4 regions of the Allobranchiibius sp. GilTou38 genome follow, and region 1 is predicted to be linked to each of the others. Evidence: predicted binding sites of a transcription regulator. Region 1 holds the regulator's gene; each other region holds the start of a gene.

Region 1 (7,373 bases):
GTGAGGCGGGCGCTGCCGTGTACGGCGAGCTGAGTCATCAGCCGACGGGGCCGCCCTTCGACGTGCTCAAGGTGGCCCACCACGGCTCGGCCAACCAGTCCGCAGACCTGGTGCGCTTCGTGCACGCACCGATCTCGATCATCAGCGTCGGTGCTCACAACGACTACGGACTGCCGACGCCCTCGACGCTGTCGTTGTTGAAGAGCCTGCCCGGAGCGACCTACCGCACCGACCGCGGAGGGGACGTGGTCGTGGCTGTGCGCGACGGGCGGGTCACCGTCGACAGGCCCTGACGGGCGGGTGGGGGAGTCTCAGGCGACCGGTGCCGCCGACCGCACCGAGGTGGACGCCGCGCACAGCGCCTCCAGGGTCGCGGCGACGGCGGGCACGCGCGTGAGGTCGGGGGTGGTGACGGCGTAGACGGTCCGGCGGGGGGTCGGCTTGATCGGCAGGATCGTCACGCCGTCGTTGTGCGCCGAGTGCAGGATCAGGTCGGGCACGAGGGCGACCCCCAGGCCCGCGGCGACGAAACCGAGCACCGCCACGTAGTCCTCGGTCTCGAACGAGACCGACGGGCTGAATCCGGCGCGCTCGGCCAGGGAGAGCAGGTGTCCGCGGCATCGCGGGCATCCCGCGATCCACTGCTCGTCGACCATGTCGGTCATCCGCACCGACGCGGCGCCGGCGAGCCGGTGATCCGACGGCACCACCAGGCGCACCTCGTCGTCGAGTAGCTTGCGGGACTGGAACGCCTCGATGTCGTCCTCGCCGCGGGCCAGCGGCGCACCGTCGTAGGCGAACGCGACGGCGATGTCGCACTCGCCGGCCCGCAGTGCGGCCAGCGACTCGGGGGGCTCGGCCTCAGTGAAGGTCACCTCGACGTCGGGGTAGGCCTTTCGCACCATCGCGAGCGCGTGCGGGACGAGTGTCGAGGAGGAGGAGGGGAAGGCCATCAGACGGACGCGGCCGGCGCGCAACCCGGCGATCGCGGCGACCTCTGATTCGGCGGCCTCGAGGGCGCTGAGCACGGGGCCCGCGTGACGGGCCAGCACCGCGCCGGCTTCGGTCAGCCGCACGCTGCGGCCCAGGCGCTCCACCAGGACGGTGCCGATCCGGTCCTCCAGACGGCGCACCATCTGGGAGATGGCCGGCTGGGAGTAGCCCAAAGAGGTGGCCGCAGCGGTGAAGCTGCCCTCGTCGGCGATGGCCCGGATGACCCGTAGGCCCGCAGCGTCGATCATGCGCCGATCATATAATGGAAGGTTATCCATCGGAACCCATCTTCGTGCTTTCGTTCTGCACCAGCCCTGCGTCGCAGTGGCCACCCGCGCACCCACGGGGCCACGGGGCCGGTGCGACACTGATGACGTGCTCGAGTCCGCGGTCTCCCCGGTGCCCGAGGGAGTGCGCCCGGATCAGTGGGACGGACTGGCGAGCTACCTGGCGGATGGCGGGCTGGTCGCCCTGACCGGAGCCGGCCTGTCCACCGAATCGGGTCTGCCGAGTTACCGTGACGCCCGCGGCGTACGTCGGGTGCAGCCGATGACAGTGTCCGAGCTACGCGCCAGTCATGAAGCGCGGCAGCGGTATTGGGCACGTTCCTACGTCGGGTGGCCACGCTTTGCGGCTGCCCGACCGAATGACGGCCACCGCGCGGTCGCCAGGCTGCTCGCCGCCGGCACCCTGACGAGCGTCATCACCCAGAACGTCGATGGGCTACATCAGGCGGCCGGCGCGAGCGAGGTGCTCGAGCTGCACGGCAACCTGGAGCGGGTGGTCTGCATGGCCTGCTCGAGCACGCATCGCCGCGATGACATGGACGACTGGTTGCGCGACGCCAACCCCGGATTCGACCGCGCGATCGGAGGCGCGGTCCGGCCCGACGGCGACGTCGCGCTGCCCGAGGCGATCGTGCGCGCGTTCGTCACGGCCGACTGTCCGGTGTGCGGTTCGGACCTGCTGAAACCGGACGTCGTGATGTTCGGCGAATCAGTGCCGAAACCGTTGGTGGAGCAGTGCTTCGGCCTCGTCGAGGAGGCGTCGGCGCTGCTGGTCCTGGGGTCGTCGCTCGCGGTGATGTCCGGTTACCGGTTCGTGCGCCGCGCCGCCCGCATCGGCGTGCCCGTGATCGTGATCAACGACGGATGGACCCGCGGGGACGGCGAGACCGACCTGAAGATCGAGGCGCCGCTGGGCAGCACCCTGACGGCGCTGGCGGACCGACTGGGAGCGCCGGCCGTGGGCGCACCGGGCGCCCAGCGCGCCTGAGGAGCGCCGGGCGCCCGGGGTCGCTCAGACCCTGCGCAGCACCGCCGTGACCTTGCCCAGCACCACGGCGTCGTCGCCGTCGATCGGGTCGTACGCCGTGTTGTGCGGCATCAGCCAGACCTTGCCCCCGGTGCGCTTGAAGGTCTTGACGGTCGCCTCGTTGTCGAGCATCGCCGCGACGATGTCGCCGTTGGTCGCGGTCGGTTGCTGACGCACCACGACCCAGTCGCCGTCGCAGATCGCGGCGTCGATCATCGAGTCTCCGACGACCTTCAGCAGGAAGAGGTCGCCCTCGCCGACGATCTGCTTGGGCAGCGGGAAGACGTCCTCGACGACCTCGTCGGCCAGGATCGGACCGCCCGCGGCGATCCGTCCGACGACCGGGACGTACGACGCACTGGGTCGCCGGTCGCCGATGCCGGTCTCGTCCTCGACGCTCAGGTCACCGTCCGGCGCGTTGGTGACGCTGGACCCGCCCCGGTAGCCGCGCTGGTCCTTGTCCTGGTCCGGTGAGATGACCTCGATGGCGCGCGGCCGGTTAGGGTCGCGGCGCAGGTAGCCCTTGCGCTCGAGCATCGACAGCTGGTGAGCGACGGAGCTGGGGCTGGTCAGGCCGACGGCCTCGCCGATCTCCCGCAGGCTCGGCGGGTAACCGCGCCGGTCCACGGAGTTGCGGATGACCTCCAGCACGCGCCGCTGTCGGGTGGTCAAACCGTCGTCGTCGCGCTCGGGCATCTGGTGCACCTTGGCCATGGTCTTCGTCCGTCCCTCTCCGAGTGGATCGTGCTGTCACCGCCCGCCCCAGGTGTCCGTGCGGCTGCGCCCCCGGGGCCGATGAGTCGCCGTATTCGGCGTCGTTCCGCGGATTCACAGCTGATGAGCAGGGGCTGTCGGTGGTCGGTGTTTCAGTTCTGCAGGTGAGCACGAGATTACGAGAGTCGGACACACTTTCCAAACATCTGTTCGGGGCGTGTCTGGATTTTCTCGAACGCGCGTGCTAGACATCAGACAGATGATCGATCGCACACACGTACGATCGACGAGTTATCGGAGGATCTCATGAGTGCCGTCACCGCTGTTCCCAGCTGGGTCACTCCCGCCACCCCTGCCCTGCCGGGTCGTCCCGGCGCATCGCGACGTACGGCGCCCGCGTCCATCCGTCGCGGCCACCTGCGCGCGGTCCCTGATCTGCCCGTGCTCGTGGATGCACCTGCGCCGACGATGCACATCACTCGTCGCGGTCGCCTGCTGATCACGCTGTGCGCTCTCCTCCTATGTCTCGTCGGGGGAGTGGCGGGAGCCCGTGCCGCAGTGGGCGGCGGGTCCGCGCAGCGCTACGACACCGTGGTCGTCCAGTCGGGCCAGACCCTGTCCTCGGTCGCCCACCACGCCTACCCCCAGCTGCCGATCGGCAATGCGGTGCAGCGGGTGCAGGCCGCCAATCGACTGAACACCCTGCAGGTGTTCGCCGGCGAGCAACTGCGCCTGCCTCGCTGAGTCCGGCCGCGCGCCTTCTGGCGCCCCGTAGCAGGGCCGACACCGCCTCCGTCTCGCCCTCGGCGGCCCTCTGACCAGCACGAACGACCCCGCGCAAACCGGGCAGTCTCTAAAGGTTGCATCACCCCCTCCACCGGAATACGATCCCTACATCTAGTAGTTACATCGATGTAAGTCGTCCACATGTAGTCCCCAGGTCGACCCGGGTTATCCCAAGGCACAGCGCGGATATCCCCCGGTTGTCCACGAGTTACCCACAGGTGGGCGGCTCGTTCGGCGGGGCTACGGCGTGGACGGCGAGAGATCGGTGTGAGCCGATCGTCGAGGGTGAGGGAGACCGCATGCACTGCCCGTTCTGCCGGCACGAGGACAGTCGCGTCGTCGACTCCCGCTCGAGCGAGGACGGCACCTGCATCAAACGGCGCCGCCAGTGCCCCAGCTGCGGCAAGCGCTTCTCCACCATGGAGACCACGAGCCTGACCGTCGTGAAGCGGTCCGGCGCCAGCGAGCCGTTCAGCCGCCAGAAGGTGCTCGTCGGGGTGCGCAAGGCGTGCCAGGGCCGCCCGGTCTCCGAGGACGACCTGGCGCTGCTGTCCCAGCAGGTGGAGGAGACCATCCGGATGCAGGGACTGGCCGAGATCGACGCCCACGACGTCGGTCTGGCGATCCTCGGCCCGTTGCGTGCCCTCGACGAGGTCGCCTACCTGCGATTCGCCTCCGTCTACCAGGCCTTCGACGACCTGGGCGACTTCGAGGCGGCGATCGCGCTGCTTCGCGCCGAGCGTCAGGTGCTCGGCCCCTCGTACGCCGCCGACGACCCCGTTGTCAGTGGTGGCGGGGAGGATCACTGATACCCGGTCATCCCATGCGCCGGGTGCTGCAGCAGTAACCCGTGCGCGTACCGCAAGGCCCCACAGCATCACCAGCACCACCCGCATCAGCAGCCCAGCTCACCACGTCACACGGAGGAACAGCATGACCGAGACCACCGGCGCCCGCGCCGACGCCGCCCGCGCAGACCGTGGGGTGCACATCGAGCGCATCTTCACCACGCCCGGCGTCCACCCGTACGACGAGGTGACCTGGGAGCAGCGCGACGTCGTGCAGCAGAACTGGAAGACCGGCGCGACGATCTTCGAGCAGCGCGGTGTCCTCTTCCCGGACTTCTGGTCTCTCAACGCCTCCACCATCGTGACGACCAAGTACTTCCGCGGGGCGCTCGGCACCGCGGTGCGTGAGACCAGCCTCAAGCAGCTGATCGACCGTGTCGTCCTGACCTACGTCAAGGGCGGGCGCGACAGCGGCTACTTCGCGAGCGACGAGGACGCGGAGATCTTCGAGCACGAACTGACCTGGGCGCTGCTGCACCAGGTGTTCAGCTTCAACTCCCCGGTGTGGTTCAACGTGGGCACCAAGAGCCCGCAGCAGGTCTCGGCGTGCTTCATCCTGTCGGTCGACGACTCGATGGACTCGATCCTCAACTGGTACAAGGAGGAGGGGTTCATCTTCAAGGGCGGTTCGGGCGCCGGCCTCAACCTCTCGCGGATCCGCTCCTCCAAGGAGTTGCTGTCCAGCGGCGGCACCGCCAGCGGTCCGGTCTCCTTCATGCGCGGCGCCGACGCGTCCGCGGGCACCATCAAGTCCGGTGGGGCCACCCGCCGTGCGGCCAAGATGGTCGTGCTCGACGTGGACCACCCCGACATCGAGGAGTTCATCGAGACCAAGGCGCGCGAGGAGGACAAGATCCGCGCGCTGCGCGACGCCGGCTTCGACATGGACCTCGGCGGCCGTGACATCACCTCGGTGCAGTACCAGAACGCCAACAACTCGGTGCGGGTGAGCGACAAGTTCATGCGCGCGGTCGAGGCCGGCACGGAGTTCGGGCTGACCGCCCGCGGCACCGGTGAGGTCATCGAGTCCGTCGACGCCCGTGAGCTGTTCGCCAAGCTCAACAAGGCGGCGTGGGAGTGCGCCGACCCCGGCATCCAGTACGACGACACGATCAACGACTGGCACACCACCCCCGAGAGCGGCCGGATCACCGCGTCCAACCCGTGCTCGGAGTACATGTCGCTGGACAACTCCTCGTGCAACCTGGCGTCGCTCAACCTGTTGAAGTTCCTGCGGGACGACGACACCTTCGACACCGCGACGTTCCAGAAGGTCGTCGAGCTGGTCATCACCGCGATGGACATCTCGATCTGCTTCGCCGACTTCCCGACCGAGGCCATCGGCGAGACCACGCGCAACTACCGCCAGCTCGGCATCGGCTACGCCAACCTCGGTGCGCTGCTGATGGCGACCGGCCACGGCTACGAGTCCGAGGGCGGCCGCAGCCTGGCCGGCGCGATCACCTCCCTGCTGACCGGCGCGGCGTACAAGCGCTCGGCCGAGTTGGCCGAGGTCGTCGGTCCGTACGCGGGCTACGCCCGCAACGCGGACGCGCACCAGAAGGTGATGCGCAAGCACCGCAGCGCCAACGACGAGCTGCGTCCGCTGGACACGATGGACGGTGAGATCCACCGCTACGCCAGCAAGGCCTGGAAGCAGGTCGTCGAGCTCGGCGCGGCTCACGGCTACCGCAACGCGCAGGCCTCGGTGCTCGCGCCGACCGGCACGATCGGCTTCATGATGGACTGCGACACCACCGGCATCGAGCCGGACTTCTCGCTGGTCAAGTTCAAGAAGCTGGTCGGTGGCGGATCGATGCAGATCGTCAACCAGACGATCCCGCGCGCGCTGAAGAAGCTGGGCTACCAGCAGGAGCAGATCGAGGCGATCGTCGAGCACATCGCCGACAAGGGCCACGTCATCAACGCGCCGGGTCTGAAGCCGGAGCACTACGAGGTCTTCGACTGCGCGATGGGCGAGCGGGCGATCAGCGCTCTCGGTCACGTGCGGATGATGGCGGCCTGCCAGCCGTTCCTCTCCGGCGCGATCTCCAAGACGGTCAACCTGCCGGAGACGGCGACCGTCGAGGACATCGCCGAGGTGCACCTCGAGGGCTGGAAGCTTGGCCTGAAGGCGCTGGCGGTCTACCGCGACAACTGCAAGGTCGGCCAGCCGCTGTCCGACGGCGGTTCGACCGCCAAGGACAAGGCTGCCGCTGCCGAAGAGGCCAGGGTCGAGAAGGTCATCGAGTACCGCCCGGTGCGCAAGCGCATGCCGAAGCGTCGTACCTCGCAGACCACCTCGTTCGCCGTCGGTGGTGCGGAGGGTTACCTCACCGCGGGCACCTACGACGACGGTCAGCTGGGCGAGCTCTTCCTGAAGTTCGGCAAGCAGGGCTCGACCCTCGCCGGCATGATGGACGCCTTCTCGATCGCCGTGTCCATCGGCCTGCAGTACGGCGTGCCGCTGGAGACCTTCGTGGAGAAGTTCACCAACCTGCGTTTCGAGCCCGCCGGTCTGACCGACGACCCGGACGTGCGGATGGCGCAGTCGATCATGGACTACGTCTTCCGTCGGTTGGCGCTGGACTACACCGACTTCGAGACCCGGTCGTTCATGGGCATCCACACCGCCGAGGAGCGCACCCGTCAGCTCGAGACCGGTTCGTACGCTGAGGCGACCGAGGCCGAGGGCGATGAGGACCTCGCCGGGGAGCT
Region 2 (7,373 bases), on a different contig from region 1:
ACGTGCGCCAGCACGTTGATGTCCAGGATCGTCGCCCAGTGACCGTCGTCGGTGCCGGACAGGCCTGTGCCCAGGGCGATTCCGGCGTTCGCGAAGAAGACGTCGATGCGGCCCAGGGTCTCCAGCGCGGCATCGACGAGTTGCTGCACGCCGCCGTCCGAGGCGATGTCGGCGACCACCGGGTGGGCGCCGATCCGTGCCGCGAGCTCGTGCAGCTCGTCACCGTCGCGGTCGCTGACCACTACTCGTGCACCGTCGGCGGCCATCCGGGTGGCGATGGCCGCTCCGATGCCGCGAGCCGCGCCGGTGACGACGACGGTCCGTGCACCGGCTGCCGGAGCCGACATCTCAGACTCCCCCGCGCAGGGTGATGCCACCGTCCAGGACGAGGGTCTGGCCGGTCACCCACGAGCTGTCGGCGGACAGGAAGTAGGTGACGGCGGTGGCGATGTCCTCGGGCTCGCCGAGTCGCTTCAGGGGGTAGTCGGCCGAGGCCTTCTCCTCACCCTCGGCGTAGAGCGCCTGCGCGAACTGGGTCTTCACCACGGCCGGTGCGACGGCGTTGACCCGGATGGTCGGGCCCAGCTCCACCGCGAGGCTCTCGGTGAGGGAGATGAGCATGGCCTTGGTGGCGCCGTACAACGAGATGCCCGGCGCCGGGCGCACACCGGCCACCGACGCGACGTTGACGATCGAGCCGCCGTGCTCGCGCATCCAGGAGCGGTAGGCGAGCTGCACCCAGGAGAGCACCGCGATCGCGTTCACCTCGGTGGTCTTGCGGGCGGCTGCGAGGTCGACCTCGACCAACGGGCCGAACGACGGATTGATGCCGGCGTTATTGACCAGCAGGTCGAGGGAACCGAAGGTGTTGATGGCGGTGTCGATCGCCTCCTGCTGATGCGCCGCGTCGTCCGCCTTGCCGGCGACCGCGACGACCACGTTGGGGCCGCCGAGCTCGGCGGCGGCCTCGTCCAGGGCCTCCTGCTTGCGCGCCGTGATGACCACGCGGCCACCCTCGGCGACGATCTGACGGGCGATGCCGAGGCCGATACCTCGGCTCGCACCCGTCACCAGGGCGGTCTTACCGGACAGTCTGCTCACTCGTATCTCCTTGTCGTGCAATGTATGTGGGGCTTCTATCGGGTCGAGCGGGACGAGGTCAGCTGAGACGCTCGAGCACCATGGCCATGCCCTGGCCACCGCCGACGCACATGGTCTCCAGACCGAACTGCTTGTCATGGAAGCGCAGGGAGTTGATCAGGGTGCTGGTGATGCGCGCACCGGTCATCCCGAACGGGTGACCCACGGCGATGGCGCCGCCGTTGACGTTGAGCTTGTCCCACGGGATGTCGAGGTCGCGGGCGGACGGGATGACCTGCGCCGCGAACGCCTCGTTGATCTCGACCAGGTCGATGTCACTGATGCTCATGCCGGCGTGGGCGAGCGCCCTGCGGGACGCCTCGACCGGGCCGAGGCCCATGATCTCGGGCGACAGCGCGGTCAGGCCGGTGGAGACGATCCGGGCCAGCGGGGTCAGCCCCAGCTGCTTGGCCTTGGTGTCACTCATGATGATCACTGCGGCAGCGCCGTCGTTCAACGGACAGCAGTTGCCGGCGGTCACGGTGCCGTCGGGGCGGAAGACGGGCTGCAGCTGCGAGACCTTCTCCAGGGTGACGCCCGCGCGCGGACCGTCGTCCTTCTCCACGGTGCTGCCGTCGGGCAGCGTCACGGGGGTGATGTCCTGCGCCCAGAAGCCGTTCGTCTGCGCCGCCTCGGCGAGGTTCTGGCTGCGTACGCCGAACTCGTCCTGGTCCCCGCGGGTCACGTTCTTGTACGACGCGACGTTCTCGGCGGTCTGGCCCATCTGGATGTAGATGTCGGGCAGCTCGCCGTCCTCGCGCGGGTCGTGCCACGGAGGCATCTGTCCGGCGGCGGCGACCTCGGTGCGTCGGCGGGCGTCGTCGAACTGGGGGTTCCTGGTGTCGGGGTAGCCGTCCGCCGAGCCGCGGTCGTAGCGGCTCACCGTCTCCACGCCGGCGGAGATGAAGACCTCACCCTCCCCCGCCTTGATCGCGTGCATCGCCATCCGGGACGTCTGCAGGCTCGAGGAGCAGTAGCGCTGCACCGTGGTGCCGCCGACGTGGTCCAGGCCGAGTTGGGTGGCCACGACGCGGGCCATGTTGAATCCGGACTCACCGGCGGGCTGCCCGCAGCCGAGCATCAGGTCCTCGATGTCGCCACGGTCTAGCTCGGGGACTTTGTCGAGGGCCGCCTGGATCATCTGGACGGTGAGGTCGTCCGGGCGCATATCGACCAGGGATCCCTTGCGCGCCCGGCCGATGGGCGACCTGGCGGTGGCGACGATGACAGCTTCGGGCATGGGTGCTCCCCGCATTCGGGCCGACGGCGTTGTGATGACCCCGGCGGCTGACTAAGCGCTTGCTTACTGTGTGCCAGCTCACCCTAGCGGTCACCGGGACATGATCGAACGAGGTCCCGGGCGCCGACGTGGTGGGTGCTCGTGCATGTGCTCACGCCGCCGGTTCGCGGCCGACCCGGGTATGAGCGCGCAGGCGACACTGACGGTGTTCTCGTTCGTTGACGGTGTTCGAACGCCGTCAATGGCGGTAAACGCCGTCAGGCTCATGCGGCAGGTCTCTGGCCGGGTCGGGTGGGCATCAGTCCGGGGGTGAGGTCCCAGGTGACGCCGGTGGTGATGGTGGCAGTGAGCAAGTCGCGGTGCACGATGGTGTGGTGCCGGGCGCACAGTAAGGCTGCGTTGGTCAGTGTTGTCTCGCCGCCGGCCCACGAGGGCCGCACATGGTGGTCTCGGGGTCCCCGCGAAGTATCGGAGCGCAGCGGAGAACTTCGTGGGGTGAGGTTCGCATCGCACCAGTCCGGTGGTCGGTCACATCCGGGGAAGGTGCAGTGCTGATCCCGGTGAATGATCGCGGTGCGTAGGCCGCCGGTGAAGAGGCGTTTGGCGCGGCCGACGTCCAGTGGTTCGGAGTCGGTGCCGAGGACTGCGGGAAGAGGTCGGCGTCGCACGCGAGTCGGCGCAGAGTGCCGGCGTCGAGGTGATCGCCGTCGGTGGTGCGTCCGATGCCCGGTAGGTACGTCGGGGCGAATCCGTCTTCGCCCGAGCCGTGTTGGCGGAGTCGGCCCGCGTCCCGGAGCCCCTCGTACAGGGTGTTGTAGTCCATCGTGACCAGGATCTTCGCTGTGCCCCCGAACTCCCCGACCGGCCGTGGCACGGTGCCGTCGAGCACGCCGGCGGAGGTCTCGACGAGTCGCACCAGCGCGTCCGCTCGCCGCTTGGCAGGGGTGCGAGTATCCCGCTGAGCCCCGTGGTCGCCGGCTTCCACCGGCGCGGGTGCGGACAGGGCGCGCAGGGCATGTTTGACCACCGCGGCATGCCCGCTCGAGAGTTCGGCGACGAACCGGGTCAGCCCGGACGGTAGGTCGGCCCAGACCACCGACTCGCACTCCTGCTGACGCCCCTCGTCCCGCACCAACCGCAGCGGCGCGTACTGACCCAAGATGCGGGTGGTCAACTCCCGCAACGTCCGCCACCCATGATCGGACAACGACAGGTACCGCCCGAGAAGGTCATCCCGGTCCGCGGTCGGCAGCTGAGGAAGTATCCGCGGCACCTCCCGCAAGGCGGCAGCCGCGACCGGCACACTCGCCGACCCGTCAGCCAGGGCATCGGCGACGACCTGGTTGCGGAGGTCGGCGCACTCGACACCCACCGAGCCCACGCGGCGTAGGACGCTTGGGTCTACCCCGGCCGCCTGTCGGGCCACCCACGCCGGCGCACCCGTCGCGGCGGAATTCGCGACCGTCCCTCGAGTCAGGGCGTCCGCGGTGGCCAGCGCAGCGACGTTCTCCGTGCGAGACGCGACCTGCAGCATCGTCCCGACAACCTCGCCCAGATCAGGCTCGCTCAGCTGGTAGAGCGCATCAGGCCAATGGTCCAAGGACGACGCGAACTCCCTCAGCAGACTCAACAACCGGCTACCAGAGCCCGGCGCAGCCGGACCATGAATGTCGGTCGTCGACTGCGCCATGGCCCCTCCTGCGCTGGTGACGGCACCCCTTGCCATCTACTGTGCATCATACGCCTGTTCGACACATTGCACAAGGGTAAATCAGGCGAATGTCCCTGGCCCTGCTGGTGATTCGAGGAAAAGTTATCCACATCCCCCTGACGTAGCGGCGATATTGTCATGGTTGTACACACGTTTCTGTCGGACCCTTGCGTTGGCACCAGAAGGCCGCACCGTCACGACCCGCCTTGAGCTCGACCTGCAGGTGTGGTCGTCGAAGGACGGCGCCGTTCGCTGGCCGCGCTGAGCTGCGCCGTCGGGTCCGGGTCGGTGAAACGTGACCCAACGAGGTCCTCCGGAGCGGCGTCGTACGAGGGGCAGCTGCACCTCGGGGGTGCAGCTACCGGAACCGACTCGGGGGTTTGAACCGTGCCACGACCGCTTGACCGCAACGCGACCTATCTACCAGGGCTCGACGGTGTCCGCACCGTCGCCGTCGCCCTCGTGATCTGCGCCCACCTGGGGCTTCCCTGGGCTCGTGGAGGGATCCTCGGCGTCGGGATCTTCTTCACGCTCAGCGGATTCCTCATCACCTCGATCCTGCTCGGCTCGCTCGAGCGGCTGGGCAGCCTGCGGTTGCGCACGTTCTGGATCCGTCGTGCACGCCGGCTGCTGCCCGCGCTCGTGGTGCTGCTCGTCGTGGTGCTCGCATGTACGGCGATCCTCGACCCGGCGGCCTTCGCAACCCGCGTACGAGACGCGCTGGCCGCGGTGTTCTACGTCGCCAACTGGAACACGATCGGCCAGGCGTACGTCGCGGCGAACACTCAGGCGGTCAATCCGCTCGAACACCTGTGGTCCCTCAGTGTCGAGGAGCAGTTCTATTTGGTGTGGCCACCGGTGCTCGGCCTGCTGCTCTTCGTATGTCGTGGACGGGTGCGGGTGGTCGCGGCCGTCACCGCCCTCCTCGCGGCAGGGTCGTTCGCGCTCTCCTGGACGTTGTTCGCACCGGGCGTCGAGGGCGCGACCCGTGCCTACGAGGGCACCGACACCCGCGCCGGGGCATTGCTCGTGGGCGCGCTGGCCGCGATGCTCTGGCTGCCCTCGCTCCGGCGCGGCGACCGGCGACGAAGCCGACGGGTCGCGCTCGACGTGAGTGCAGTCGGGGCACTGTCAGCGATCGGTGTACTGGTCTGGCACACCGATCAGTTCAGCGCCTTCCTCTACCCGTGGGGACTCCTGCTGCTCTCCCTCGCCACAGTCGTCGTGCTGATGGCCGCGGTGCAGGACGGCGGAATGCTCGGCGCCGTCCTCGGGAGTGCGCCGATGCGCTGGGTGGGCGAGCGGTCGTACGGCATCTACCTGTGGCAGACCCCGGTGATCGTCTTCTCCCAGGGGCTCACGGACCGGCACGGGTGGGCATTGTCGCTCGCGAACGTCGCGGTCACGGTCGCCCTCGCAGCCCTCTCGTGGACGCTGGTGGAGGATCCGATCCGCCGACTGGGCTTCCGAGGCGCGTTCGCCACGCGCGCGGCGACCCGCCCGGCGCCGGCACTGACCGCGGTCGAGCGGGACATGGTGCGCTCGTGAGGAGCGCCGGTGGTCGACGCACTGTCCTCGGGGTCGTGACCTTTCTGGCGGTGGCCGTGATCGCGCTCATCCTGCCGGCGGCGTTGCACGCCGGCCGCCCCGACCCGGTGACGGCATTCGGACCGACGGCCTTCCCGCCGGTCTCCCCGCCCGTCTCCTCCCCCACCTCCAGACAGCCTCACGCGCCGGGATCCAGTACGCCGCCGGCCACCCATCCGGGTCCGCTCAGGACCAGCTGCAGCTCGGTGCTCTACATCAGTGACTCGACCTCGGAGGGGGTCGTCTCGGTCGACTACCTGCCCGAGCCCTCCGACCGCGAGGACGCGCGGTTGCGGGCGGTGGGCGTCCGCGCGTTCATCCCGGAGATCTCAGGTGCGCGGGCGATCGTGGAGCACTACAAGGGCCAGGCCAGCGGCGCGGACGTGGTGAACCGCTATGTTGCGCAGGGGTATCGGGGTTGCTGGATCATCGCGCTGGGAAACAACGACGCGGCGAACATGTCCGTCGGAGGCACGCCCGACGCGGCCGGCCGGATCGACATGGTGATGCGCAGGATCGGCGAACAGAAAGTGCTCTGGGTCGACACCCGCACGCTCGTGAGCACCGGCCCGAACGCCGAGCCGAAGATGGCCGCCTGGGACTCCGCGCTGCTGGGGGCGTGCGGGCGCTATCCCGAGCTGCGGGTCTACGACTGGGCCAGCGAGGTGCGACCGGACTGGTACACCCGCACCGACGACATCCACTACACGACACCGGGCTACCGCGCCCGGTCGCTCGGCATCGCCCGGGCACTGGCCAACGCCTTCCCCGCGAGCGGCGCACCTCAGCCCGGGTGCACGGTCTCCTCGCGGTGAGCGGCGTGGCCGGTTACGGGGTGAGCAGCAGCTTGCCGGTGGTGGCGCGGCCCTCCAGGGCCTCGTACGCCGCACCGGCCTCGTCGAGCGGGTAGCTCGCGCTGACGTCGACGTGCAACGACCCGCGCTCCACGGCACTGAGCACGGCCCCCGCACGCCACAGCAGCTCCTCGCGGGTCGCGATGTAGGAGGCCAGGGTCGGGCGCGTGACGAAGAGGGAGCCGAGTCGGTTGAGCCGCTGCAGATCGAATGGCGGGACCTGTCCGCTGGCCGCGCCGAAGAGCGCCATCAGCCCGCGCGGTCGCAGTGAGCGCAACGACGCATCGAAGGTGGCCTGACCGACACCGTCGTACACGACGTCGACCCCGCGGCCGGCTGCGTCGCGCACCGCGGCCGCCAGCTCCTCCGGCTTGCCGTCGAAATCGTGGTAGCCGATGGTGTGCTGCGCACCCAGTCGCGAGGCGATGGCCAGCTTGTCCGCGGTGCCCGCCGTCGCGACCACCTGGGCGCCCTTGGCCACGATGAGCTGGACGAGCAGCTGTCCGACTCCCCCGGCCGCCGCGTGCACCAGGGCGATGTCCCCCTCGCGCACCGGGTAGGTCGACTCGACCAGATAGTGCGCGGTCATTCCCTGGAGCATGGCTGCGGCGGCCTGCGGGAGGTCGACACCGTCGGGCACGGGGACGACAGCGGCGGCGGGCACGTTGACCAGCTCGGAAGCCGAGCCGGCCCCGGAGGCCCACGCGACGCGCGCGCCCGGGCGGATGTCGGACACCTCGGCGCCGACCGCCTCGACGGTGCCGGCACCCTCCTCGCCCGCCACGAACGGGGTCGGACCGGGGTAGACGCCCTCCCGCTTGTAGACGTCGATGAAGTTCAC
Region 3 (7,373 bases), on a different contig from region 1:
GGCGGTGGACTCCGGGAACGTGGCGCAGGCGAAGGCGAAGTACGCCGCCGCTCGCCCCTACTACGAGAAGATCGAGTCCGACGTCGACGGGTTCGTGCTGCCCGGACACTCGCCCACCGACAACGCGGGCAACCTGGACTACCTGATCGACATGCGCGCCTCCAACCTCGATCCGAAGGTCGGGTGGCACGGCTTCCACGCGGTCGAGCGCGACCTGTGGCAGAGCGGCAGGATCACCGCCAACACCAAGAAGCTGGCCGCAGAGCTGGACAGCAACGTCGGCAAACTGGTGACGCTGGCCAAGACGCTGAAGTACAAGCCGGAGGACCTGGCGAACGGCGCTGCGGGATTGCTGGAGGAGGTGCAGTCCAACAAGATCAAGGGCGAGGAGGAGTACTACAGCCACCTGGACCTGATGGACTTCAACGGCAACCTCGAGGGCGCTCAGCAGGCGTTCGCCTACCTCAAGCCCGGGCTGACCGTGCTCGACCCGGCCCTGACCGCGCAGATCAGCGCTGAGTTCTCGAAGGTGAGCGGCCAGCTGAACACCTTCCGCAGCGCCAAGGACCTCGGCGGGTTCGTGCCGTGGACACCGGCGCAGCGCACCAAGAGCGCGGCCAACCTGAGCCAGACCGTGCAGGGCCTGCAGGACCCGCTGTCCCGCATCGCGGAGAAGGTCGCCACCCAGGGATGACCGACGCAGATCAGCCACGTCACCGCGTCGGCCGCCGGCGCCTCGTCCAGGGTGCCGCCGGCGGGTTGGCCGCGGGTGCCGCCATCGGGCTGGGCGCCGGCTGGGGTGCCGGTTCGGCGTCCGCCGCGGGAGCGCCCGACGACCACGACACCGTCGATCTCAGCACCCAGCACCCGTTCTACGACGAAGCGCGGCCCGCGGGGATCAAGACCCCCCAGCAGCGGTACGCGGTCTACATGACCTTCGATCTCGCTCAGGGTGCCCTGCGTTCGGACCTGCAGGTGCTGCTCGCCCGCTGGACCGCGGCGATCGCGCAGCTGATGAAGGGCGCACCCATCGGACAGGTCGACTCCGTGCGCCCCGGCGCCATCGGCCAGGACACCGGTGAGGCGGCCGGTCTCGATGCCGCCAGTCTCACCGTCACGGTCGGTCTGGGGCCCGGCCTGTTCGACGAACGGTTCGGCCTCTCTTCGAAGAAGCCTGCACTGCTCGCGGACCTGCCCGCTCTCCCGAGCGACAACCTGGTCGCCGCGTCCTCCGGAGGCGACCTGTCACTGCAGGCCTGCGCCGACGATCCCCAGGTCGCCTACCACGCGGTGCGCAACCTCGCCCGGATGGTGCGCGGGACCGCCACGACCCGCTGGGCCGTCCTCGGCTTCGGGCGCGCGTCCGCCGGGAAGGGGCAGGAGACCCCGCGCAACCTGCTGGGCTTCAAGGACGGCACCCGCAACCTGAGATCCGACGCCGACTACGACGAGTTCGTGTGGGTCGACGACGCGTCCGAGCAGGCCTGGCTGCGCGGTGGCACCTACCAGGTCGTGCGCAAGATCTCGATGAACATCGAGGTGTGGGACGCCGATCCGATCAACGACCAGCAGTCGATCTTCGGGCGCACCAAGAACGTTGGAGCCCCGCTGACGGGCCACGGAGAGTTCGACACCCCGAACTTCCACAGCAGGACCGCGACCGGCAAGACCGTCATACCCGCCGACTCCCACGTGGCACTCGCCGCGCACGAGAACAACGGCGGGGTGAAGATCATGCGCCGCGGCTACAACTACACCGAGGGCATCAACGGTTTCGGTCAGTTGGATGCCGGTCTGCTGTTCATCGCGTACATGAGTACCCCGCAGGATTTCGTCACACTTCAGTCGAAGCTCGGCGCATCCGACCGGTTGAACGAATACATCTCCCACATCGGGTCCGGCCTCTTCGCGGTGCCGCCCGCACCGAAGTCGGGGCACTACATCGGTGAGCAGCTCTTCGCCTGACGTCGAGGTGACTGCGCCACGCTGGTGACCGTCGTACTCCCCTGACGCGACGCGACACGTAGGTAGTGTCGGCACGTGAATCCCTCTGGTGCTTCGCCCACCTGCGCCTTCGTGCTCGGCGGCGGCGGCGTGCTCGGCGCCACGCAGATCGGCATGCTGCGCGCCCTCCTGGAGCGCGACATCCGGCCCGACCTCGTGGTCGGCACGAGCATCGGCGCGGTCAACGGCGCGGCGATCGCCGCCGACCCCGGAGAAGCGGCTCTGGAGCGGCTGACGGAGCTCTGGTCGTCGATGTCGGTGCTGCCGAGCCTGCAGGACGCGCTGCCCCGCCCGCGACTGCGGGTGCCGGGCCGTCGGGCCGACTCCGACTCGTCGGAGTCCAGGTCGCGCCGCCGGGTGCCGCGCACGCACCTGTCACCCGCCGGGCCCTTCCTGCGGCTGATCCGGGACAACCTGCCGGTCGCGAACATCGAGGACATGCAGGTGCCGTTCCAGTGCGTGGCGGCGAATCTCGAGCGTTCGGTGGCTCATTGGTTCAGCGAGGGTCCGGCGGCGCCGGCGATCATGGCGTCCTGCGCCGTGCCCGGACTCTTCCCGCCCATCGAGATCGACGGGAAGCACTACTGGGACGGCGGCCTGGTCCACTCGATCCCCGTCTCCCGGGCGATCGCCCTCGGCGCCACCCGCATCTACGTGATGCACGTCGGGCGCGTTGAGCAGCAGCTGCGGCTGCCTCGCTGGCCGTGGGAGGTGGCGTCGGTGACGTTCGAGATCGCCCGCCGCCACCGGTACGTGGAGGAGATGGCCAACATCCCGCCGGGCATCGAGGTGCACGAGCTTCCGAGCGGCGCGGAGGACGCGCCGATGGTCTCGCTGCTGCACCGGAACCCGGCCTACATCACCGGCCGGATCGCGGCGGCGTACACCTCGTCCAGCGCGTACCTGGCGTCCGTGGACGCGGGCTGAGGTGGAGCTTCCGGTCCTGCCTCTGCCGCTGCGCCGGGTGGTGCGCGATCCGATCTACGTCGTCGCGGTGCCTGTACTGCTGGTCGTCCTGGCGATCCTCGCAGTACCCGCATGGTTGCTAGGGCTGATCGCGCGTCGACGAAGGCCGTTGCGGTTCGTCGTGATCGGCATGGCTGCGGTGGTGCTGGACTTCTCGATCTTCGCGCGCTGCACCGGCCTGTGGGTGGCCCACCGCGCCGGGCGTCGGCGGCCGGAGGATTGGAAGACCGACCACATCGAGGTCGTGGCGCACGCTTTGGACGTCTTCGTGGGCCGGGCCCGTCGCGTGGTCGGTTTCGAGGTGCACATCACCGGTGGAACGGACCTGGACCACGGTCTTCCCACGGTGCTCCTGGCTCGGCACGCCGGCGTCGGCGACTCGCTGATGATGGTCTGGGTGATGACTCGGCATCTGGGGTGCGTGCCGCGAGTAGTGCTCAAGCGGATGCTGCTGTGGGATCCGGCGATGGATCTCGCCTTGCGCCGCCTCGGAGCGTTCTTCCTACCGCCACCGCGCGTGCCGGACGATAAAAGAGACTCCCAACTGGCCGCTTTCGCGAAGTCTGCCGGACCCGGTGAGGTGATTCTGCTCTTCCCGGAAGGGCGCAACTGGACGCCGGGCCGCTGGGAGGCCGAGGTCGAGCAGGCGCGGGATGACGGTGATCTGGTCGCGCTCGATTGGATGGAGTCGCACCCGACCGTGCTGGACCCGCACACCGGCGCGATGCGCACCATCCTGGCCGCGGTGCCGGACCCGCAGGTGCTGGTCGGCGCCCACCGCGGCGTCGAGCGACTGTCCTCGATCGCCGCGATCTGGGCTGCCGTGCCTCTCACCCACCGCGTCGACGTCTCCCTGCGACGCACGAGGGTGAGACCGGACGATCTGGTCGGATGGTTGCGCGATGAGTGGGCCGCGATCGACGACTGGACACCGCCCGAGAACGAGACGGTCGGCTGAGGCCGTCGTTCTTCCCCTCCGCTCCTGTCGGAACCCGCCCTGACGGCGTTCGCGTCGGTTGACGGTCTTCGAACGCCGTCAACGAGCGTGAACGCCGTCAGGGTCATGCCGCGTGTCCGGTGCCGGGTCGCTGGGGCATGAGTCCGGGGGTGGGGTCCCAGGTGACGCCGGTGGTGGTGACGGTGGCGGTGAGCAGGTCGCGGTGGACGATGGTGTGGTGGCGTGAGCAGAGCAGTGCGGCGTTGGTCAGGGTGGTTTCGCCGCCGGCCCACCAGGGGGTGATGTGGTGGGCGTCGCACCAGTCGGGTGGTCGGTCGCAGCCGGGGAAGGTGCAACCTCGGTCGCGGTGGATGATCGCGGTGCGCAGGCCGCCGGTGAACAGGCGTTTGGTGCGGCCGACATCGAGTGGTTCGGACTCGGTGCCCAGGACGGCGGGGATGAGGTCGGCGTCGCAGGCGAGCCGTCGCAGGGTGCCCGCGTCGAGCAGGTCGCCGTTGATGCTGCGCCCGATCCCGGGTAGGTGACGGGGTGGATCATCACCGCTGCCGGATTCGAGTTTCCCCGCCGCGTGCAGCTGGTCGATGAGGGTCTGGTGGTCCAGGGTGATCACGATCTTGGCCGATCCGCCGACGGTGCCGCTGTGGTGGGAGCGGTCCCCGTCCAACAGGCGGGCCGCGGTGTCTGCCAGTTCCATCAGCGCGTCGGCGCGCCGCTTGCCGGGCGTGCAAGCGTCGCGCTCGGCCACCGGCGAGTCGGACTCGGTCGCGCAGGGTGCGGGTGCGGCGAGGGCCTGGATGGCATGTTTGATGACCGCGGCGTGACCGGTAGACAGGTCCGCGGTCGGCCGGGTCAGCCCGTTGGGCAGATCGGCCCAGGTCAGGGACTCGCAGGCCTGCTGGTGCTCTTCCTGCGCGACCAACACCTCGGGGGCGAACCGGCCGATGATCCGCGCCGACAGGTCCCGCAACGTGCGGGTCCCGGTGTGCGACAACGCCAAATACCAGCACAGCACCTCCTCCCGGTCCGCGCCGGGCATCACCGGCAACACCTTCGGCACCTCCCGCAACGCCACCCGCGCGCAGTGCACCGTGACGACACCGGCGGCCAACGCATCGGCGACGACCCGGTTGCGCGGGTCGGCGCACCCGGTGGCGACCACCCCGATGCGGCGGGCGACGGCCGGCTCCGCGGCACCTTCGCTCTCGGCGACACACGCACCGACCCAGCCGCCCGCGTCGGTCGCGGTGGAGCTGGCCACGACCCCGCGGGTGACCGCCTCGGTCGTAGCGACCGCCGCCAGCGACTCCGCCCGGGAGCCCAACCCCACCATCGTCGCAACGAACCCACCCAACTCCGCCTCGCTGAGTTGGGACAACGCGCCGGGCCACCCCTGCAGATCCGTCACCAACTCCGCCAACCGAGCCAGCAACCCAGCCGCAGCACCCGGCCCGGCCGGCGCCACCGCTGGAGCAGCACAAAGCGGTGCATCAGGCACCCGGGAGATCCCCTCAATACTCATCCGCGCCCACCCCCTCCCCGGTTGTCTGGCGAGCCTGCGGTATACGTCTTATCGTACTCGCGTTCGAAGTTAGACGCAAGGGCTAGTGAGACGAATACTCATATTTCTCAACATGATTCGCCCAGAAGTTATCCACATCCCCCGACGGATCCCGGCGCTATCCACACTGGGGATGGGTCTGCTGGTCAGCTCGCGGTCAGCACCCGGAACGAGAGCGCGTCGATGCGCGCGCGGGTCTCGCCATCGGTCGCGATCTGCTCACCGATCCGCGCGCACAGCCCCTGCACCTCACCGGAAGCGAGGCCGGGAATCAGCCTCAGCACCACCCGCAGCTGACCGTCGTCATCGCTCTCGCAGTCGGCCGACACCACCGCCGGCTCATCCCGGGAGGCGCGGGCGATGGCATCGCGGACGAACGGGTCGGCGTACGCCGGGAGCCACGCACGCTGAGTGGCTAATGCCCACACCATGCTGGGGCGCACGATGCGCAGGTGCTCCGAGCCGAGGTCGAGCACCAGGACATCGCACCCTTCGGCCACCGCTGCCTGGGCGGCTTGCGCGGACGGGACCGGACGGGGCCGTGCGTCGGCATTCCAGGCGTGCAGTGCCTGCACCCCGGAGAACACCGGCAGCGCCCGTTCGCCGTCCGGGGCCGTCAGCGTCACGACGGCCATCTGCGTCGACTTCTCGACGGTGAGCCCGCCGTCGGTGTCCTCCGTGTCGTCCGCCGTCGCGACGATCGGCACCAACAACCGGGCTGCCGACAGTGCCGACATGAACGTCGTGTCGTCGGCATCGATGGCGGCCATCAGCGCCGCGTCGGCCTGGCCGGTGTCCTGCTCGAAGCCGGTCGCAGGAAGCTGCCTGCCCTCCCACGGCTGATCGGCGGAGTCGTGGTGGTCGCTCACGGCCGCCCCGCCGCGTCGAGCGCCTGACCGAGCGTGAAAGCCCCTCGGTAGAGCGCGGATCCGACGATCGCGCCCTCAACACCGTCGGGCACCAGGGCCCGGAGAGCTTCGATGTCGGCGACGGTCGACACCCCGCCGGACGCGACGACCGGGCGGTCGGTCCGCGCACAGACGTCGTGCAGCAGAGGCACGTTCGGCCCCTGCAGCATCCCGTCCTTGGCGACATCGGTCACGACATACCGAGCGCACCCCTCGGAGTCGAGTCTCGCCAGCGTCTCCCAGAGGTCACCACCCTCGCGGGTCCACCCGCGAGCCGCCAGCGTCGTGCCGCGAACGTCGAGCCCGACCGCGATCCGATCGCCATGCTCGGCAATGGCTTTCGCAGTCCATTCCGGATTCTCCAGCGCAGCTGTGCCGAGATTGACCCGACGGCACCCACTAGACAATGCGGCAGTCAGTGTCGCCTCGTCACGAATCCCGCCAGACAGTTCGACCTTCATGTCGAGGCGACCGACGATCGAGGCCAGCAACTCGCGGTTGTCACCCCGCCCGAACGCGGCATCGAGGTCGACCAGGTGCAACCATTCGGCGCCCTGCTCCTGCCACGCCAGCGCCGCCTGCCACGGATCGCCGAACTCCCCTCCCGAGCCGGCCACTCCCTGCACGAGCTGCACGGCCCTGCCGTCGACGACGTCGACCGCAGGCAGCAACTCCAGCCGCGGACTGGTGCCTCGCTCGGAAACCACTGTCATTCCTTTCGATTCGTTCTTGCACGGGCTCGGTCAGAACGACGCGAGCCAGTTCTCGATGAGTGCCGCTCCGGCGTCCCCGGACTTCTCGGGGTGGAACTGGGTGCCCCAGAGCGCGCCGTCCTCCACAGCTGCCACGAAGACCTCACCGTGCTCAGCGGTGCTTACACGGGGCGCCCGATCGGGACCCGCGAAGCCGGAGGCGGGAGGCTGAGATGCGGCGTAGGAGTGCACGAAGTAGAACCATTCGTCCTCGATGCCGCGGAACA
Region 4 (7,373 bases), on a different contig from region 1:
GGTCGCCGCCTTCGTCGTCGGCGCGCCGCCGGTGGTGCAGCACGCGAGCACGGTGGCGAATGCCACGGCCACCGCGCACGCCATCGCTTGCCGGACCAGTCGTTGCCGCGTCGTGTCGTCCTCTTCCCGCTGGAATGTCCGCCTGTCGCGAACGTAGGAAGACACCCTGGGTGCAGGGAGCGACTTCCTGTGCCGTGCCTGTGCGCGTGCCCGCAATGACGGGTGTGAGCAGAGGTCGACGGCGACGGGTCTTCACAGCCCGCGCTGCCAACCGTCCCGGTATGTGGACTCGCTTCCCACCCTGTGGACGCCGTCGCGGAGCGCCGCCTACAGTGTCAGTCGTGCGTGCGGCATACGGACTCCTTCTTCGCTGCCGCGGCGGGGCCTGACTTTCGGCCTTCCTCGCCGCGGAGGTCGTGCTGCCCGGGCCGAGCCCAACCGCAACCAAAGGCGAGTCCATGATCCACCCCCAGCAGCCCTCGGGGATGCCGACCGGTAAGTACGCCTCCTTCGACCAGCAGATCACCGTCGACCTGCCCGACCGCACCTGGCCGGACAAGACGGTCACCAAGGCCCCGCGCTGGTGCGCGGTCGACCTGCGCGACGGCAACCAGGCACTCATCGACCCGATGAACGCCGAGCGCAAGATGCGCATGTTCAAGCTCCTGGTGCGGATGGGGTACAAGGAGATCGAGGTCGGCTTCCCCAGCGCGAGCCAGACGGATTTCGACTTCGTGCGCGAGTTGATCGACGGCGGCCACATCCCGGACGACGTGACCATCCAGGTGCTGACGCAGTGCCGGGATGCGTTGGTGGAGCGCACCTTCGACGCCATCCGCGGATCGAAGACGGCGATCGTGCACTTCTACAACTCCACGTCCGTGCTGCAGCGACGCGTCGTCTTCGGGATGGACCAGGACGGCATCGTCGACATCGCCCTGCAGGGCGCGCGGCTGTGCCGCAAGCTGGAGGAGACGGTCGCCGACACCGACGTCTACTACGAGTACTCGCCGGAGTCCTACACGGGCACCGAGCTGGAGTTCGCGTTGCGCATCTGCAACGAGGTCATCGACGTCATCGACCCGACGCCGGACCACAAGATGATCATCAACCTGCCCGCGACCGTGGAGATGGCGACGCCGAACGTCTACGCCGACTCGATCGAGTGGATGTCACGGCGCATCAACCGTCGTGAGAGCGTGATGCTGTCGCTGCACCCGCACAACGACCGCGGTGAGGGCGTCGCGGCCGCCGAGCTGGGCTACCTCGCCGGCGCGGATCGCATCGAGGGCTGCCTCTTCGGCAACGGCGAGCGCACCGGCAACGTGTGCCTGGTGACACTAGGCATGAATCTGTTCAGCCAGGGCGTCGACCCCCAGATCGACTTCTCCGACATGGACGACATCCGCCGCACCGTGGAGCACTGCAACCAGCTGGACGTCGACGAGCGTCACCCCTGGGGCGGCGACCTGGTCTACACCGCCTTCTCCGGATCGCACCAGGACGCCATCAAGAAGGGCTTCGAGGCCATGGAGCGGGACGCCGCGGCGGCAGGCAAGAGCGTCGACGACATCTTCTGGGGTGTGCCCTACCTGCCCATCGACCCGCACGACATCGGCCGCACGTACGAGGCCGTCGTACGCGTGAACTCGCAGTCGGGCAAGGGCGGCTCGGCGTACATCCTCAAGGCGGAGCACGGTCTGGACCTGCCGAAGCGCCTGCAGATCGAGTTCAGCGGGGTGGTGCAGCGACGCACCGACACCGAGGGTGGCGAGGTCAGCTCCGCCCAGCTGTGGCAGCTCTTCAGCGACGAGTACCTGCCCGGCACCGGCGAGGGCGAGAGCGCATGGGGCCGCTTCGCACCGATCGGTTACCAGGTCGACAGCGTCGGAGGCCAGGACCACGTCGTGGTGCAGCTGACCGACCGCTCCGAGCCGGTCACCGTCGAGGGCTGGGGCAACGGGCCGATCGCGGCGTTCGTCGACGCTCTCGCGAAGGTGGGATCCGACGTCCGGGTCCTGGACTACGCCGAGCACGCGATGACCGCCGGTGGCGATGCGCGGGCCGCGGCGTACCTGGAGTGCGCCATCGGCGACCGGGTCATCTGGGGCGTCGGGGTGCACAGCTCGATCGTGCGCGCCTCGATGACCGCGATCCTGTCGGCGGTCAACCGCGCCGAGCGGGAGTCCGCCCTGGTCTGAACACCCTCGCGGCCGCACCCGGTGGTCCCGATACGGTCTCACCGGGTGCGGACACGCCGCGCCGGGAGTTGTAGGGAGGCGTCGATGGGCGCGTTGTGGCATCCGTTCAGCGACATGGGCGCGGTCGAGCGCGACGGCGAGTTCGTCATCACCCGCGGTGAGGGCGCCTACGTCTTCGACGACTACGGCCAGCGTTACCTCGACGCCACGGCGGGTCTGTGGTTCGCGAACGTCGGGCACGGGCGCAGCGAACTCGCCGACGCCGCGGCCGAGCAGATGCGCACCATCGCGGCGTACTCCACCTTCGGTGACTTCACCACGGACGTCACCGTGCAGCTGGCCGAGCGTCTGGCCGGGATCGCCCCGGTGCCCGGCTCGAAGGTCTTCTTCACCTCGGGCGGGTCCGACTCGATCGAGACCGCCGCCAAGATCGCCCGCCGCTACTGGGTCGAGCGCGGCGAACCGACCCGCCGCATCCTCGTCGGGCGTGACAAGGCCTACCACGGCATGCACTACGCCGGTACGTCGCTCGCCGGCATCCCGGGCAACCACGACGGGTACGGCGAGCTGGTCGCCGACCAGGCGCATGTCGCCTGGGACGACCCGGAGGACCTGCGCGCCACCATCGAGCGGCTCGGGCCGCAGAACGTCGCGGCGTTCTTCTGCGAGCCGGTGATGGGCGCGGGCGGGGTCTACCCGCCGCCGGAGGACTATCTGCTCGCGGTCCGCAAGATCTGTGGTGAGTACGAGGTGCTCTTCGTTGCTGACGAGGTGGTCACCGGCTTCGGTCGGATCGGCGGATCCTGGTTCGCCTCATCGCGTTTCGGCCTCGAGCCGGACTTCGTGACGACCGCCAAGGGCCTCACCTCGGGGTACGTGCCGATGGGCGCGGTCTTCGTGGCGCCCAAGGTGGCGGCGCCGTTCTTCGAGACCGACGCAGGGCGGTGGCTGCGGCACGGTTACACCTACTCGGGCCACGCCGTCGCGGCGGCCGTGGCTCTGGCCAACCTCGACATCATCGAGCAGGAGGGGCTGCTCGACGAGGCGCTGCGGCTGCAGGACACGCTCGCCGAGCAGCTGAGACCGCTGGCGCAGCATGCTGCGGTGACCGAAGTGCGGTGCGGGACAGGTGCGCTCGCCGCGGTTCAGCTCGCGGATGCCCCCAGCGCGATGGCCTTGGCGAAGGCGCTGCGGCTGCGCGGTGTGTCGACCCGGCCGGTCGGTGCCGGTGGCATCCAGATCTCGCCCGCGTTGATCATGACCGATGACCAGGTGACGGAGATGGCCGAGGCGATCGGGGCCGCGCTCGACGACTGAGCGGGCGCGGGCAGGTCGCACGACGAGGCAGGGTGGTGGGCATGGCCGACGCGACGCAGCTGAAGCAGACCGTGAGGTTCGCGACGAGCCTCTACGCGGACAAGGGAGCCCGCGCCTACCACGCCTTTGTCCGGCGCGAACCCCTGTCGCAGCTCGCCTACGGTCACCGACTCCGCGACCCCTACCCCAACTACGAGGTGGTGCGTGCGCGGGGCCCGTTCGTAAGCAACAGGTTCGGACACCCCACCACGGTCGATCACGCGGTCTGCAACGAGATCCTGCGTAGTCGCCGCTTCGGCCCCCGGGCCGAGCACGAAGCGTCCGGGCCCGGCGGCGAGGAGGGGGACCTGTCCTTCCTCACCTACAACCCACCCGACCACACCCGGTTGCGGCGGCTGGTCGCTCCCGCGTTCGGTCCGCGCCAGATGCGGGGCTACCGCGGCCTGATCGAGCAGACGGTCGACGACCTGCTGCACGACGTCGAAGAGCAGGGGAGTTTCGACCTCGTGTCGGGCTTCGCCTCACCACTGCCCATCGCGGTGATCAGCCGGATGATGGGCATCCCCGACTCCGAGACCGACGGATTCGCGACGTACGGCGCCGCCATCGGCACGGCACTGTCCGGGGTGACTTCCCTGCGCCATGCCGCCCGACTGATGCAGGCGAGCCGCGCGCTGACAGACGTCTTCACGCGCCTGTTCGAGCTGCGTCGTCGTGAACCGCACGACGACGTCATCTCGCATCTGGTGGCGGCGCAAGGCGAGGCCATCACCCCTGAGGAGATGGTGCCGCTGTGCACGCTGCTGCTCCTGGCAGGTTTCGAGACCACCGTCAACGCGATCGGCAACGGCGTGCTCGCCTTCATGGAGCACCGAGACCAGTGGGAGCGACTGGTCGCCGACCCGGGGCTCGCGGCCGGGGCGGTCGAGGAGGTGCTGCGCTTCGACGCGCCGGTGCAGGGCACGTCGCGGGTCTCCTTCGACGACACCGTCATCCGTGGCACGCCGATCGGACGGGAGGAGTTGGTGCAGCTGCGGATCGGCGGAGCGAACCGCGATCCGACGGTGTTCGATCAGCCTGACCGGTTCGACATCACCCGGCCGAACGCCGCCGAGCATCTGACGTTCTCCGGCGGCATCCACTACTGCCTGGGCGCGCCGCTGGCCCGTCTAGAACTGGAGGTCGTCTTCGGCGCCCTCGCCCGGCGCCTGCCGCAACTACGCCGCACAGACAGGCCGGTGCGGTATCGCCGTTCGCTGGTCATCCACGGCCCGGCCGTGCTGCCGATGCGCGTGCGCTGACCCCGTGACCTCAGCGGATGCCGTGCGGGCGGAACTGGATGCTGATGCGCGGTCCGACCGGTGTGCTCGTCTTGGGCACGGCGTGCTCCCAGGTGCGCTGGCACGAGCCGCCCATCACCAGCAGGTCGCCGTGGCCGAGCACGTGCCGCACGGTCCGCCCGGCCCCGCCTCCCACCGGGCGCAGCACCAGTGCCCGCGGCGCGCCGATCGAGACGATCGCGACCATCGTGTCCTGGCTCGACGCGCGACCCTCGCGGTCGCCGTGCCAGGTGACCGAGTCGCGTCCGTCGCGGTAGAGGCACATGCCGGCCGTGGTGAACGGTTCGCCCAGCTCTTCGCGGTAGTGCACCGAGAGCATCGAACGCGCTTGCGCCAGCACCGGATCGGGCCACGGCTCGCTCTCGCCGTAGAACCTCAGCAGTCTCGGAGTGGCGACCTCCTTGTCCCACATCACCCGCCGCTCGCTGCGCCAGTCCACCCCGGCCGCGCCGCCCAGGGTCAGGCGGGCGAACAGCTCGTCGGCGCCGGTCAGCCATCCGGGCCGCACGTCGATCCAGGCACCGCGGGAGAGCGGCGTACGACGGACGCCGGTATCGAGGGTGCGCAGCCCGACGTCGTCGACCTGATCGAGCAGTGATCCTTGGAGCGTGAAGGTCATGATCACGACGATAGACGTATGTTCGAATCAGGGCCAGGGGTGTGCAGGATCACGCTTGGCGGCATCGTTTCCAGAGCAAGAACATAGATAGGCTATAGAGATGCCCGAGGCCGTTGAATTCACCCGTCCGAACACCCCGACCGACGCCCACCCCGGGCCACTTGCTGGCGTGCGTGTGATCGACCTGGCCACCGTCGTGATGGGCCCCTACGCCTGTCAGATCCTCGGTGACCTCGGGGCCGACGTGATCAAGGTGGAGTCACCGCACGGCGACTTGGCCCGCATCTCGGTGCCGAGTCGGCACCCTCAGATGGGGGCATTGGCACTCAACGTGAACCGCAACAAGCGCAGCGTGGTGCTCGACCTCAAGACCGACGAGGGCAAGGCCGACCTGCACGGGCTGCTGGAGGACACCGACGTCCTCGTCACCAACATGCGTCCCGGCGCGCTGACCCGCCTGGGCTTCGACTACGCCTCGCTCGAAGAGCGCTATCCCGCGCTGATCTACTGCAGCGCCCAGGGTTTCCGCTCGGACTCCCCGCTGGCCGACCGTGCGGCGTACGACGAGATCGTCCAGGCCGCGAGCGGTCTCACCGACCTGATGCTGCGCGCGACCGGCACCGCCAACTACGTGCCGACGATCCTGGCCGACAAGGTGTGCGCCCTCACCATCGTCTACTCGGTGCTGGCGGCGGTCATCAGCCAGCAGGCGACCGGCCTCGGTCAGCACATCGAGATCCCGATGACGGACACGATGCTCGCGTTCAACCTGGTCGAGCACCTGGGCGGCCACACCTTCGAGCCGCCGGTCGGGCCGACCGGTTTCTACCGCTCGCTCGGCACGGGTCACGCGGCCGTCGAGACCAAGGACGGCTGGGCGTGCATCCTGCCCTACAGCGAGACGAACGTGCGTGACTTCTTCGTCGCGTCGGGGCACGGCGACCTCAACGAGGACCCGCGCTTCGTCTCGTGGGCGAAGGTGCGCGAGGACATGTCCGTCCTCTACACGGAGCTGGAGCGCATCGCCCGCGAACGCACGACGGCCGAGTGGGAGACCCTGTGCGCCGAGCACAGCATCCCGATGGCGCCGGTCCTGCAGATCGAGGACGCCACGGAGTCGGAGTACGTACGCGACGGTCACCTGCTCGACGTCGCCGAGCACCCCACGGAGGGCGGCTACCGCTCCATCGGCATCCCGATCCGCTTCAGCCGCACCCCGGCTGCCGTGACACGACCGACGCCCACCCTCGGGCAGCACAACGAGGAGATCCTCGGTGACCGGGCACGACGCACCGAGGCAGAAGACGCATGAGCGACCACAAGCACGAGCGGTCGGTCGTGCGCACCGGCCTGCCGGTGCTCGTCTAGCGCATCGTCGGCATCGTTCAACCTGGTCGCGGCGGTGTGTGGACAACCCTCGACACGACCGCCAAAGAGCGGGGGGACTCAGATGGCAATAGTTCAATCCTCAATATCGGCAGTAACATTCACCGTCGTTACCCTTGTCACGTGTATCGAACAGGCGTATGATTCAGGATAGATGGCAAGGGGTGCCGTCACCGGCGCAGGAGGGGCTATGGCGCAGTCGACGACCGACATCCATGGGCCTGCTGCGCCTGGCACGGGCGCCCGGTTGATGGCGCTGCTGGGGGAGTTCACCACCGCGTTGGAGGAGTGGCCTGGCGCGCTGTGGCAGCTGGACGAGGCCGCTCTGGGTGAGGTGGTCGGGTCGATGCTGCGGATGGGCAGCCGGATGGAGAACGTCGCGGCGTTGGCGACCGCGGATGCGCTGGGCCGTGGGACGGTCGCGAGCTCCACCGCGACCGGTGCACCTGCGTGGGTGGCCCGGCAGGCGGCGGGTGTGGAACCGACCGTGGCCCGTAGGGTCGGGCGGGT

The links. The regulator LexA, encoded in region 1, represses DNA repair genes until DNA is damaged. The targets are predictions, from matches to a motif close to TCGAACANNTGTTCGA.
Region 2: the regulator LexA is predicted to act here: its motif matches at 4,117-4,132, upstream of JOB34_RS06085 (DUF222 domain-containing protein).
Region 3: the regulator LexA is predicted to act here: its motif matches at 5,499-5,514, upstream of JOB34_RS14975 (HNH endonuclease signature motif containing protein).
Region 4: the regulator LexA is predicted to act here: its motif matches at 5,488-5,503, upstream of JOB34_RS15525 (alpha-ketoglutarate-dependent dioxygenase AlkB).

Annotation. Positions count from the first base shown of each region.
Region 1 covers NZ_JAGEKN010000001.1:16,493-23,865, forward strand. Annotated here, with positions in the region: gene JOB34_RS00050 (ComEC/Rec2 family competence protein) at 1-293, shown strand, start outside; gene JOB34_RS00055 (LysR family transcriptional regulator) at 312-1,241, opposite strand; gene JOB34_RS00060 (NAD-dependent protein deacetylase) at 1,369-2,268, shown strand; gene lexA (transcriptional repressor LexA) at 2,293-3,021, opposite strand; gene JOB34_RS00070 (hypothetical protein) at 3,328-3,765, shown strand; gene nrdR (transcriptional regulator NrdR) at 4,107-4,616, shown strand; gene JOB34_RS00080 (vitamin B12-dependent ribonucleotide reductase) at 4,741-7,373, shown strand, end outside.
Region 2 covers NZ_JAGEKN010000006.1:197,371-204,743, reverse strand. Annotated here, with positions in the region: gene JOB34_RS06100 (SDR family oxidoreductase) at 1-347, opposite strand, end outside; gene JOB34_RS06095 (SDR family oxidoreductase) at 349-1,101, opposite strand; gene JOB34_RS06090 (acetyl-CoA C-acetyltransferase) at 1,160-2,380, opposite strand; gene JOB34_RS06085 (DUF222 domain-containing protein) at 2,784-4,070, opposite strand; gene JOB34_RS06080 (acyltransferase) at 4,479-5,639, shown strand; gene JOB34_RS06075 (SGNH/GDSL hydrolase family protein) at 5,675-6,493, shown strand; gene JOB34_RS06070 (quinone oxidoreductase) at 6,507-7,373, opposite strand, start outside.
Region 3 covers NZ_JAGEKN010000012.1:31,288-38,660, forward strand. Annotated here, with positions in the region: gene efeO (iron uptake system protein EfeO) at 1-694, shown strand, start outside; gene efeB (iron uptake transporter deferrochelatase/peroxidase subunit) at 691-1,965, shown strand; gene JOB34_RS14965 (patatin-like phospholipase family protein) at 2,041-2,931, shown strand; gene JOB34_RS14970 (1-acyl-sn-glycerol-3-phosphate acyltransferase) at 2,933-3,928, shown strand; gene JOB34_RS14975 (HNH endonuclease signature motif containing protein) at 4,032-5,333, opposite strand; gene JOB34_RS14980 (SseB family protein) at 5,633-6,355, opposite strand; gene priA (bifunctional 1-(5-phosphoribosyl)-5-((5-phosphoribosylamino)methylideneamino)imidazole-4-carboxamide isomerase/phosphoribosylanthranilate isomerase PriA) at 6,352-7,101, opposite strand; gene hisH (imidazole glycerol phosphate synthase subunit HisH) at 7,138-7,373, opposite strand, start outside.
Region 4 covers NZ_JAGEKN010000012.1:143,940-151,312, reverse strand. Annotated here, with positions in the region: gene JOB34_RS15545 (sulfatase) at 1-66, opposite strand, end outside; gene leuA (2-isopropylmalate synthase) at 459-2,201, shown strand; gene JOB34_RS15535 (aminotransferase class III-fold pyridoxal phosphate-dependent enzyme) at 2,286-3,518, shown strand; gene JOB34_RS15530 (cytochrome P450) at 3,560-4,819, shown strand; gene JOB34_RS15525 (alpha-ketoglutarate-dependent dioxygenase AlkB) at 4,830-5,477, opposite strand; gene JOB34_RS15520 (CoA transferase) at 5,578-6,789, shown strand; gene JOB34_RS15515 (HNH endonuclease signature motif containing protein) at 7,054-7,373, shown strand, end outside.